DNA from 4 places in the Pseudoalteromonas sp. SCSIO 43088 genome. Region 3 is predicted to be linked to each of the others. Evidence: predicted binding sites of a transcription regulator. Region 3 holds the regulator's gene; each other region holds the start of a gene.
What was found. The regulator sigma-54, encoded in region 3, starts transcription at its own class of promoters, with help from an activator protein. The targets are predictions, from matches to a motif close to GTTGGCACGNNNNTNGNNT.

Region 1 (2,209 bases), on a different replicon from region 3:
AATTACAAAGGTTTATCTACTAGGTCATTTATCTTAGAAATACTGGCTTTGCTCGTATTTATAAATTGTTTCTACGCTTTGAAAGATTAGTTAGCATCGAGTACAGCTGTATAAATAATTTCACTTGGGCTACCTGATTGTGATCCGCCAATTGGCTCACGGCTTATTGCAAGTAAAGTGATATTTTGTGGTTTAAATAATGCGTTTCGGGCAATTTCTTTGCTATCTGTTTTTGGCAATAAAGCAATAGGGATGGCGCTCGGGTGGCCTTTTAAACGGATCCACAACTGGTAATCATAATCAGTTTGTAAACTCATGCCACTAGCCGCTTTAAGTAAAATACTGTGATGGCTTATTTCTAAATTCCAAACTGGATTATTTGCTGAGTCATAAAACGTTACCGAGTGAGTGATTTTATCACTAAACGACTCTTGCGGTTGCCAAGTAATTAATACCAACACAATACAGACCGCTGTTGCAATAGCAGCCCAAGCCTTAAATATTCCAAAGTTAGGGTCTTTTGCTTTCTTCTGTGTTGGTAACAAAAGTGGGTCAATCCGTTTTGTTATTTTATCCCAAACTTGCTGATCAGGTGGGTTAGATTCAATCGCGTTTTCTAGGTTTTTTATATGTCTTTGCCATAGTGAGGTTGCGTATCGGGCTCGAGGAGAAGTGCGCATTAAGCGGCTAAATCTATCTCGGGCATGGCCATGTAAAGTGCCTAAAACATATTCTGCTGCAAGTAAATTAAGTAGCGTTTGGTCATCGTATTTCATAACGAATTAGGCTCGGGTTGATTTAAATTTTTAACGAAAACTCTACTAAAAACCTGTGATTATTAGCATGGCTTTTAACTTAGACTAGCAGGGAAAGAGTAGTTGGCAAATCTATCCAATTGTTTCTATGTAAATTATTGTAAGTTATTCATAAAATAGTGAAAAAATGTCCTAAACTAAATTAGTAAGCTTTTTTATAAATGCTAAGTTACTGATTTTAAATAGCCAGTAGGGGTAATTTAACGGCTTTTACTGGAGTGAAACTTGCAACGTGTTATGCAATTAGAATAACAAGGAGTGATTATGTGGGCAGCATTTAGTTACTTAGCTTTAGCGATTGTATTTATAATTGCGGCTATTCGGGTAGAAACTGTTTACTTTGCGCTGTTTTTTTATTGGACGGCTTTGTCGTTGCTATTGGTGAGTGGCGCATACTTTTTTAATATCGCACGTATTTTCAGAAAACGTGAAAATGGCGTTATTCCTATCTATATTCGTTGGGCTTTTATTCCATTTTTATTGGGTGCACAACTTTACAATGCTTGGTCGAGAAAACACGACAAAGTGCCACCATTACAACAAATTAATGAGCATTTATTTTTAGCCTGTCGTTTATTTCCTTCAGATATAGACACCATGAAAGAAATGGGTATTACAGCTATTTTAGATGTAACTTGCGAGTTTGATGGCCTTGAATGGTCTTCTACGCAAGAGAATATTCGTTATTTAAATATCCCTGTTCTTGATCATAGCGTGCCAACACGCGCGCAACTACACCAAGCGATTAATTGGATTGACCATCAAGTAAAAGCAGATAGACGTGTCGTAGTTCATTGCGCTTTAGGGCGTGGCCGTTCAGTATTTGTGATGGCAGCTTACTTACTTAGCCAAAACAAAGATGCCGATGTCCACCAAGTACTCGCACAAATTAAAGAGACACGAGAAACTGCAAATTTAAACAAGCGCCAGCTGCGTCATCTTGTGCGTCGCCATCGAAGAGGTGACTTACTAATCAAAAATAAAGCTGTGCTCATTGCTAATCCTGTTTCTGGCACAAAACTGTGGGAAGCTAAACGTAAGCAAATTACCTCTCGTTTGTCTGAGTATTACGATTTAACTGTTTACACCACGTCAGAACAGGTAAATGGTACTGAGTTGGCCAATGAAGCACTTGAATTGAACCCTGATGTAGTCATCGCCTGTGGTGGCGATGGCACAGTAACAGAGGTTGCAAGTGTACTTGTAAATACAGAGTGTAAACTGGGTATCATTCCTTTAGGTACTGCCAATGCGCTCGCTCATGTGTTGATGGGTATACAATCGAAGCTTATTCCTATTGAGCAGGCTTGTGAGCTGATAATTGAAGGGCAGGCGAGTCGGATAGATACCGCTGTATGTAATGGCGAGCGTATGTTATTACTTGCAGGAATTGG
Region 2 (2,209 bases), 1.7 Mb from region 3:
TTCTTCTTCGTTAAAACTGATGCAGCTGTGACAGGTAATGACAATGAGTGGCAAGTATACGCCACACTGGATGAAAAACCATTTGATGCAAGTGGTGTAGAGCAAACAACAACGCCTTATACACCACTAACTACATTCCAATTTGATTCAAGTGGTTTACCACTTAACACGGATGGTGTTGCTAATACTGATGCATCATTTAACCCATTAACTTTACCAAATGGCGCAGGCGCTGCGACAGGTTTATCTGACTTACTATCTAATGGTGCTAGTTTCCCTGATGATGTAACGATGAACTGGCGTGATGAAGCGGCAACAGCGAACAAAGTACCTACTCAATATGCTAGTAACTTTGAAGTAAAAGCACTTGAACAAGATGGTGCGACTGTAGGTCGTCTATCAGGTATCGATATCGGTTCTGACGGTAAAATTGTTGCTTCATACAGTAATGGTGACACTTCATTCTTAGGTCAAGTTGCGATGGTACGCTTTTCGAACTCACAGGGGTTACAACAAGTGGGTGATACTTCTTGGAAGAAGAGTTTAACGTCAGGTGAGCCTATTGCTGGCGAACCAGGTTCAGGTACCTTGGGTTCAATTAACTCATCTGCGCTTGAACAATCAAACGTAAACCTAACTAACGAACTTGTTGACTTGATTAGTGCGCAGCGTAACTTCCAAGCAAATTCACGTGCGCTTGAGGTTAACTCAACACTACAGCAAAACATCCTACAGATCCGTTAATTTTAACGGCTCTAAGCTTAATCCGACACGAAGGCTGCTCCCTCTATTGGCAGCCTTTTTTCATTCTAATTATTCATTTTTCTCTTCTATTTTAGCGTCAATTTTACTTTGGCACTTTTATTGCATTTCTTAGTTATCGTATTTTTAGTGAGTCAATGTTATGGACAAAATGGTCTACATTGCCATGTCGGGTGCTAAGCAAAGTTTGCGAGGTCTTGAACTCAAGGCCAACAACCTTGCGAATGCTAACACCACTGGCTTTAAAGCTGATTTTGCACAAGCTCGCTCTATGCAAGCCTTCGGTGAAGGTCTGCCATCTAGGGTGTTTGCAATGCAAGAACGCCCTGGATCTAATATGGAATCGGGTGGTTTTGTTGAAACTGGCCGCGAGCTTGATATCGCGATGAGTGACCGTGGTTGGTTGAGTGTACAAGATGCATCAGGCAATGAGGCGTACACCAAAACTGGCACATTAAACATTACTCCAGATGGCGCGTTGATCACTAGCCATGGCCGTCAAGTAATTGGCGAAGGTGGTCCAATCATTTTGCCATTACCTATCGAGAAAGTTGAGTTTAGTGAAGACGGTGCTATTCAGGTTCGCCCACAAGGTGCGCCAGCTAACTTTTTGGAAGTGGTTGATCGCTTAAAAGTGATTGAGGCTGATAACACTCAGCTTGAAAAAGGTAATGACGGTTTATTTCGACCAAAAGAAGATATGTTGGTCAATGACCTTTGTGGCTTTTGTGATATTTCACCAAACGTAAAAGTACTGTCGGGTACGCTTGAAATGTCGAACGTAAACCCAGTGCATGAAATGGTCGACATGATCAGCAATCAACGCCAATTTGAATTACAAGTTAAATTAATGAAAACAGCCGAAGAGCTCGACGAGCGTCAAGATCAGCTGTTACGCATTGTTTAAGATGACTGAGAGGGTAGAGTTATGAATCCTGCATTATGGATCAGTAAAACCGGGCTTGACGCCCAGCAAACCGATATTTCGGTGATCTCAAATAATCTCGCAAATGCCAGCACGGTCGGTTACAAAAAAAGCCGCGCCGTATTTGAAGATTTACTATATCAAAATATAAATCAACCAGGTGGTCGTTCATCGCAAGACACTGAAATGCCATCGGGTTTAATGCTTGGTGCCGGTGCAAAAGTGGTTGCTAACCAAAAGAACTTTTCACAAGGTAACATGCTTACCACAGAAAATTCATTGGACTGGATGATCTCAGGTCCTGGCTTTTTTGAAGTGCAATTACCAGATGGCAACATTGCATACTCACGTAATGGTCAATTCACCACTGACGAAGATGGTCGCATTGTAACTTCTGGTGCGGGTTTTCCATTACAGCCAGAAATGAACGTACCAGACGATGCACAATCAATTACTGTTTCGCAAGACGGTGAAGTGTCGGTACGTATTTCAGGACAAGCAGAGAACGTGGTCATTGGTCAG
Region 3 (2,209 bases):
GATATAAAGAAAATTATTGAGCACCTAAAAAATCGTGGTATCGGTGTACTAATTACTGACCATAATGTTCGAGAAACCCTTGATGTTTGTGAAAAAGCCTACATTGTTTCTCATGGGGAGCTAATTGCATCAGGCACACCTGAGCACGTATTAGCAGACCAAACTGTACGCGATGTATATCTAGGCGAGCAATTCAGGCTGTAACCATTACGCCAGCGACTAGAGCATCTGCTAGACTTATAACAATGACAATAAATCGATAACTGTGTTTATACAGGTATCGATAACTTAAAAAGGATTGTTAGGGATACATGAGGCAATCATTACAGCTGCGCATGGGCCAGCAACTTACAATGACTCCACAACTGCAACAAGCTATTCGTTTGTTGCAGCTCAGTACATTGGATCTCCAGCAAGAAATTCAAGAAGCGCTTGATAGTAATCCTCTACTTGAAGTGGAAGAAGCGGATTACAACGAAGAAAGCACCGGCAAGAATGAGCAAAAAGCTGAATCTGACGATGTACAAGTCAGCGCGTCTGCCGAAGAAGCACCTAGCGAGTACGAGCAAGAAAGTAGTGATGCTCTCAATAAAGACACCGTAAGCGATGACTTAGCAATGGATGTTACCTGGGATGAGTACATGAGTGCCGCCCCTTCAACATCGTCAGGGCCAATGCCTGAAGATGAATCTATCTATCAGGGAGCATCAACCGAAACCCTTCACGAATACCTGATGTGGCAATTGCAACTCACGCCATTTAGCCCTACTGATGAAGCGATTGCTGTGGCAATTGTAGAAGCTATCGATGACTCAGGTATTTTAACGGTAAGCTGTGAAGATATCGTCGAAAGCTTTAATCAAAATAACGATGAAGAAGAAATCGAACTTGATGAAGTCGAAGCGGTCTTAAAAAGAATTCAGTTATTTGATCCTGTGGGTATTGGCGCGCGCAGTTTACAAGAATGCCTGTGCATTCAGCTACGCCAATTCGATGCCGATACGCCATATTTAGCTGAAACTAAAATGGTTTTATCTGAGCATATCGAATTATTAGCGAGTCGCGACTATCGAACTTTGATGAAAAAGACTAAGCTTAAAGAAAATGAGCTTAAAGAAGTGATGACGCTTATTCACAGCTTAAATCCTAAGCCTGCGGATAGCATAGTACGCGAAGAATCTGAGTACGTTATACCTGATGTATCAGTGAAAAAAGTGAAAGGCCGCTGGGTAGTCGAGTTAAACCCAGATTGTATGCCAAAGATTAGAGTGAACAGCCAATATGCGGCGATGTCTCGCTCTGTTAAATCAAGTAGCGACAGCCAATTTATTCGCTCTCACTTACAAGAAGCAAAGTGGTTTATTAAGAGCTTAGAAAGCCGTAACGATACGCTATTAAAAGTGACCAACTGTATCGTTCAACAACAACAAGCTTTCTTTGAGCATGGCCCTGAGGCAATGAAGCCGATGGTGCTAAATGATGTTGCTGAAATGGTCGAAATGCATGAATCGACGATTTCACGGGTAACAACGCAAAAATATATGCATACCCCACGGGGTATTTTTGAGTTGAAATATTTCTTCTCAAGCCATGTCAGCACCGAAAATGGTGGTGAGTGTTCTTCTACAGCAATACGCGCTTTAATCAAGAAGTTAGTCGCTGCAGAAAACTCAGCTAAACCATTGAGTGATAGCAAAATTGCAGATATATTGGCTGAGCAAGGAATTAAAGTAGCTAGACGTACAATTGCAAAATATCGTGAGTCTCTAGCAATACCTCCGTCTAATCAGCGTAAGAGTCTGATTTAGACGTTTTACATAGAAGGAAAAATGCTTATGCAACTAAATTTAACTGGTCGTCATGTAGAAATCACAGATTCATTAAGAGACTATGTAAACACCAAGTTTGCGAAACTAGAAAGGCATTTTGACCATATTAATAATGTTCATGTCATTCTAGATGTAGAAAAATTAAGCCAAAAAGCAGAAGCAACTTTACATGTAAACGGAGGCGAATTGTTCGCTTCTACAGAACATCAAGATATGTACGCAGCCATTGACTCACTGATCGATAAACTTGATCGCCAAGTCATTAAACACAAAGAGAAATTAGCTCGACATTAAATTATGAAACTAAGTTCACTTACTAACCAGGACTGCAGCAAAGCTGCGGTCCTTTTTAATAGCAAAAAAAGAATTCTTGAATATAT
Region 4 (2,209 bases), 1.7 Mb from region 3:
TGCTGATGATTTTATTGCAAAATTTAACCCAGATGAATTAGCGACAGCTGTGAAAAAGTGGGTTCATTGTGATTAATTATTTATAGGTGGTATTACTTTGGAAAATAAGCATTTACAACAAAGCGAATACGATCAATTCCGCTCTTTTTTAGAGCAGCAATGTGGCATTGTGCTAGGCGATAATAAACTTTATTTAGTTAAAAGCCGCCTTGCGCCACTTATGGCTCGTTTTAATGTTGAGTCTTTATCACAGTTGGTAAGTAAAACACTGAGTCCTCATGAGAGGCAGCTTCGTGCCGCTGTGGTTGATGCGATGACGACCAATGAAACGCTTTGGTTTCGTGACCAATATCCGTTTGAGTTATTGAAAACGAAACTCTTTCCTGAACTTAAAGATGTACGTAGGCCACTAAAAATATGGTCAGCGGCAAGTTCATCAGGACAAGAGCCGTACTCAATTGCCATGTCTGTTGCCGAATTCCAGTCAAAAAATCCAGGTGTATTGAAGATGGGTGCGCAAATTATTGGCACTGACATTTCTAATACTATGCTTGATATGTGTAAGAATGCTGAATATGACTCGCTAGCACTTGCTCGTGGCTTGTCGATGGAGCGTCGTCAAAAGTTCTTTAAAGACAGCGGTAATGGAATGGCTCAGGTAGTTGACCCTATACGTAAAATGGTGAGCTTTAGACACTTAAACTTACTCGATTCATATGCCCTAATGGGCAAGTTTGACATTATATTTTGCCGTAATGTGTTGATTTATTTCTCACCAGAAGTAAAAGCTAAAATCATTTCGCAATTTGCTCAAGCATTAAACCCGAAAGGTTACCTGTTTTTAGGTGCGTCAGAATCAATGGCCGGCTTAAGTGATAGCTTTGACATGGTTCGTTGTAACCCTGGTATTATCTATCAAAAAAAGTAAACTTTCCTTAGCAACCTAGTCCTTAGGTTGCTAAATTTACTTATTTTTCAGTCTCTTATATAAATCAAATTACTCCTAAATTTTTGGCTTAGCTTTTGCATTAACCACTACAGAGTCAATTTTTTGGAGATGGTTATGGCTATCAGTTTTGATAAAGCATTTGGTGTTCATCCTCATGCGATGTTGATCCGTTCACAACGCGCTGAGTTATTAGCGACAAATATCGCTAATGCTGATACGCCGGGCTATAAAGCGAAAGATATCGATTTTGCCTCGGCATTAAAAGCGGCAAAAAGCAACCAACAAGGCGGCAATAGCATGGTAAGAACCGATGCTAAACATATTGTCGGGGGCAGTCGTTTTGTTGGCAGTGCAGAAATGTTTCGTACGCCAAATCAAGCAGATACAGGTGATGGTAACTCAGTCGATATACAAGTGGAACGAAACTTGTATGTACAGAACTCATTAGAGTATCAGGCAAGCCTGCAATTTATGAGTAGTAAAATTAAAGGCCTTAAAAAAGCCCTCGGTAGTCAAGGAGCTTAATCATGAGTTTGTATAATGTTTTTGATATTTCAGCAACCGGTATGAGTGCGCAAAATGTTCGCTTAAATACCACAGCCAGTAATATCTCGAATGCGAATACGATTAGTTCTAGCCAAGATCAGACATACCGAGCGCGCCATCCTGTTTTTGCTGCAGAGCTGACTAAAGCGTCATCATCACAAAGCAATCCTCAGGGCTCTTCTGTTGGCGTTAAAGTATTAGGTGTTGTAGAGAGCGATAAACCTCTTCAAATTGAATATAACCCGAACCACCCAAGTGCGGATGAAAATGGTTATATCTACAAACCTAACGTTAATGTTGTAGAAGAAATGGCAAATATGATTTCAGCCTCTCGCTCTTACCAAACAAATGTGCAAGTTGCTGATGCAGCTAAGCAAATGTTAAGTAAAACACTGTTGCTTGGGCAGCGGTAACCGAGGATAAGTTATGAGTAACGACATCAGCAGTGCGTCATCCACGTATTTAGATAATTTACGTTGGCAAGACAATCAAAATAAAACAGAAGAGAAAGATGATACTTTAACGCAAGAAGACTTCTTCTCACTTTTAACACAACAGTTGTCGTTTCAAGACCCAAGCAAGCCAGCTGACAACGATCAAATGATTGCGCAGATGACGAATTTCACTATGGCTGAGGGTATTTCAAACTTAAATGAGAAGTTTGAATCACTGACTGCATCAATGACATCTAACTCTGCGTTACAGGCTTCAACG

Region 1: J8Z28_RS17905 (diacylglycerol kinase family protein) is a predicted target of sigma-54. The motif match lies at 878-896, and genes of this name have one in related genera.
Region 2: J8Z28_RS05190 (flagellar basal body rod protein FlgF) is a predicted target of sigma-54. The motif match lies at 852-870, and genes of this name have one in related genera.
Region 4: flgB (flagellar basal body rod protein FlgB) is a predicted target of sigma-54. The motif match lies at 1,011-1,029, and genes of this name have one in related genera.

The regions. Positions count from the first base shown of each region.
Region 1 is NZ_CP072676.1:11,402-13,610, forward strand. It holds gene J8Z28_RS17900 (anti-sigma factor) at 87-776, opposite strand; gene J8Z28_RS17905 (diacylglycerol kinase family protein) at 1,080-2,209, shown strand, end outside.
Region 2 is NZ_CP072675.1:1,135,254-1,137,462, forward strand. It holds gene flgE (flagellar hook protein FlgE) at 1-744, shown strand, start outside; gene J8Z28_RS05190 (flagellar basal body rod protein FlgF) at 905-1,669, shown strand; gene flgG (flagellar basal-body rod protein FlgG) at 1,691-2,209, shown strand, end outside.
Region 3 is NZ_CP072675.1:3,343,623-3,345,831, forward strand. It holds gene lptB (LPS export ABC transporter ATP-binding protein) at 1-204, shown strand, start outside; gene J8Z28_RS15410 (RNA polymerase factor sigma-54) at 312-1,808, shown strand; gene hpf (ribosome hibernation promoting factor) at 1,836-2,123, shown strand; gene ptsN (PTS IIA-like nitrogen regulatory protein PtsN) at 2,127-2,209, shown strand, end outside.
Region 4 is NZ_CP072675.1:1,131,976-1,134,184, forward strand. It holds gene J8Z28_RS05160 (chemotaxis protein) at 1-76, shown strand, start outside; gene J8Z28_RS05165 (CheR family methyltransferase) at 98-928, shown strand; gene flgB (flagellar basal body rod protein FlgB) at 1,064-1,474, shown strand; gene flgC (flagellar basal body rod protein FlgC) at 1,477-1,908, shown strand; gene J8Z28_RS05180 (flagellar hook assembly protein FlgD) at 1,922-2,209, shown strand, end outside.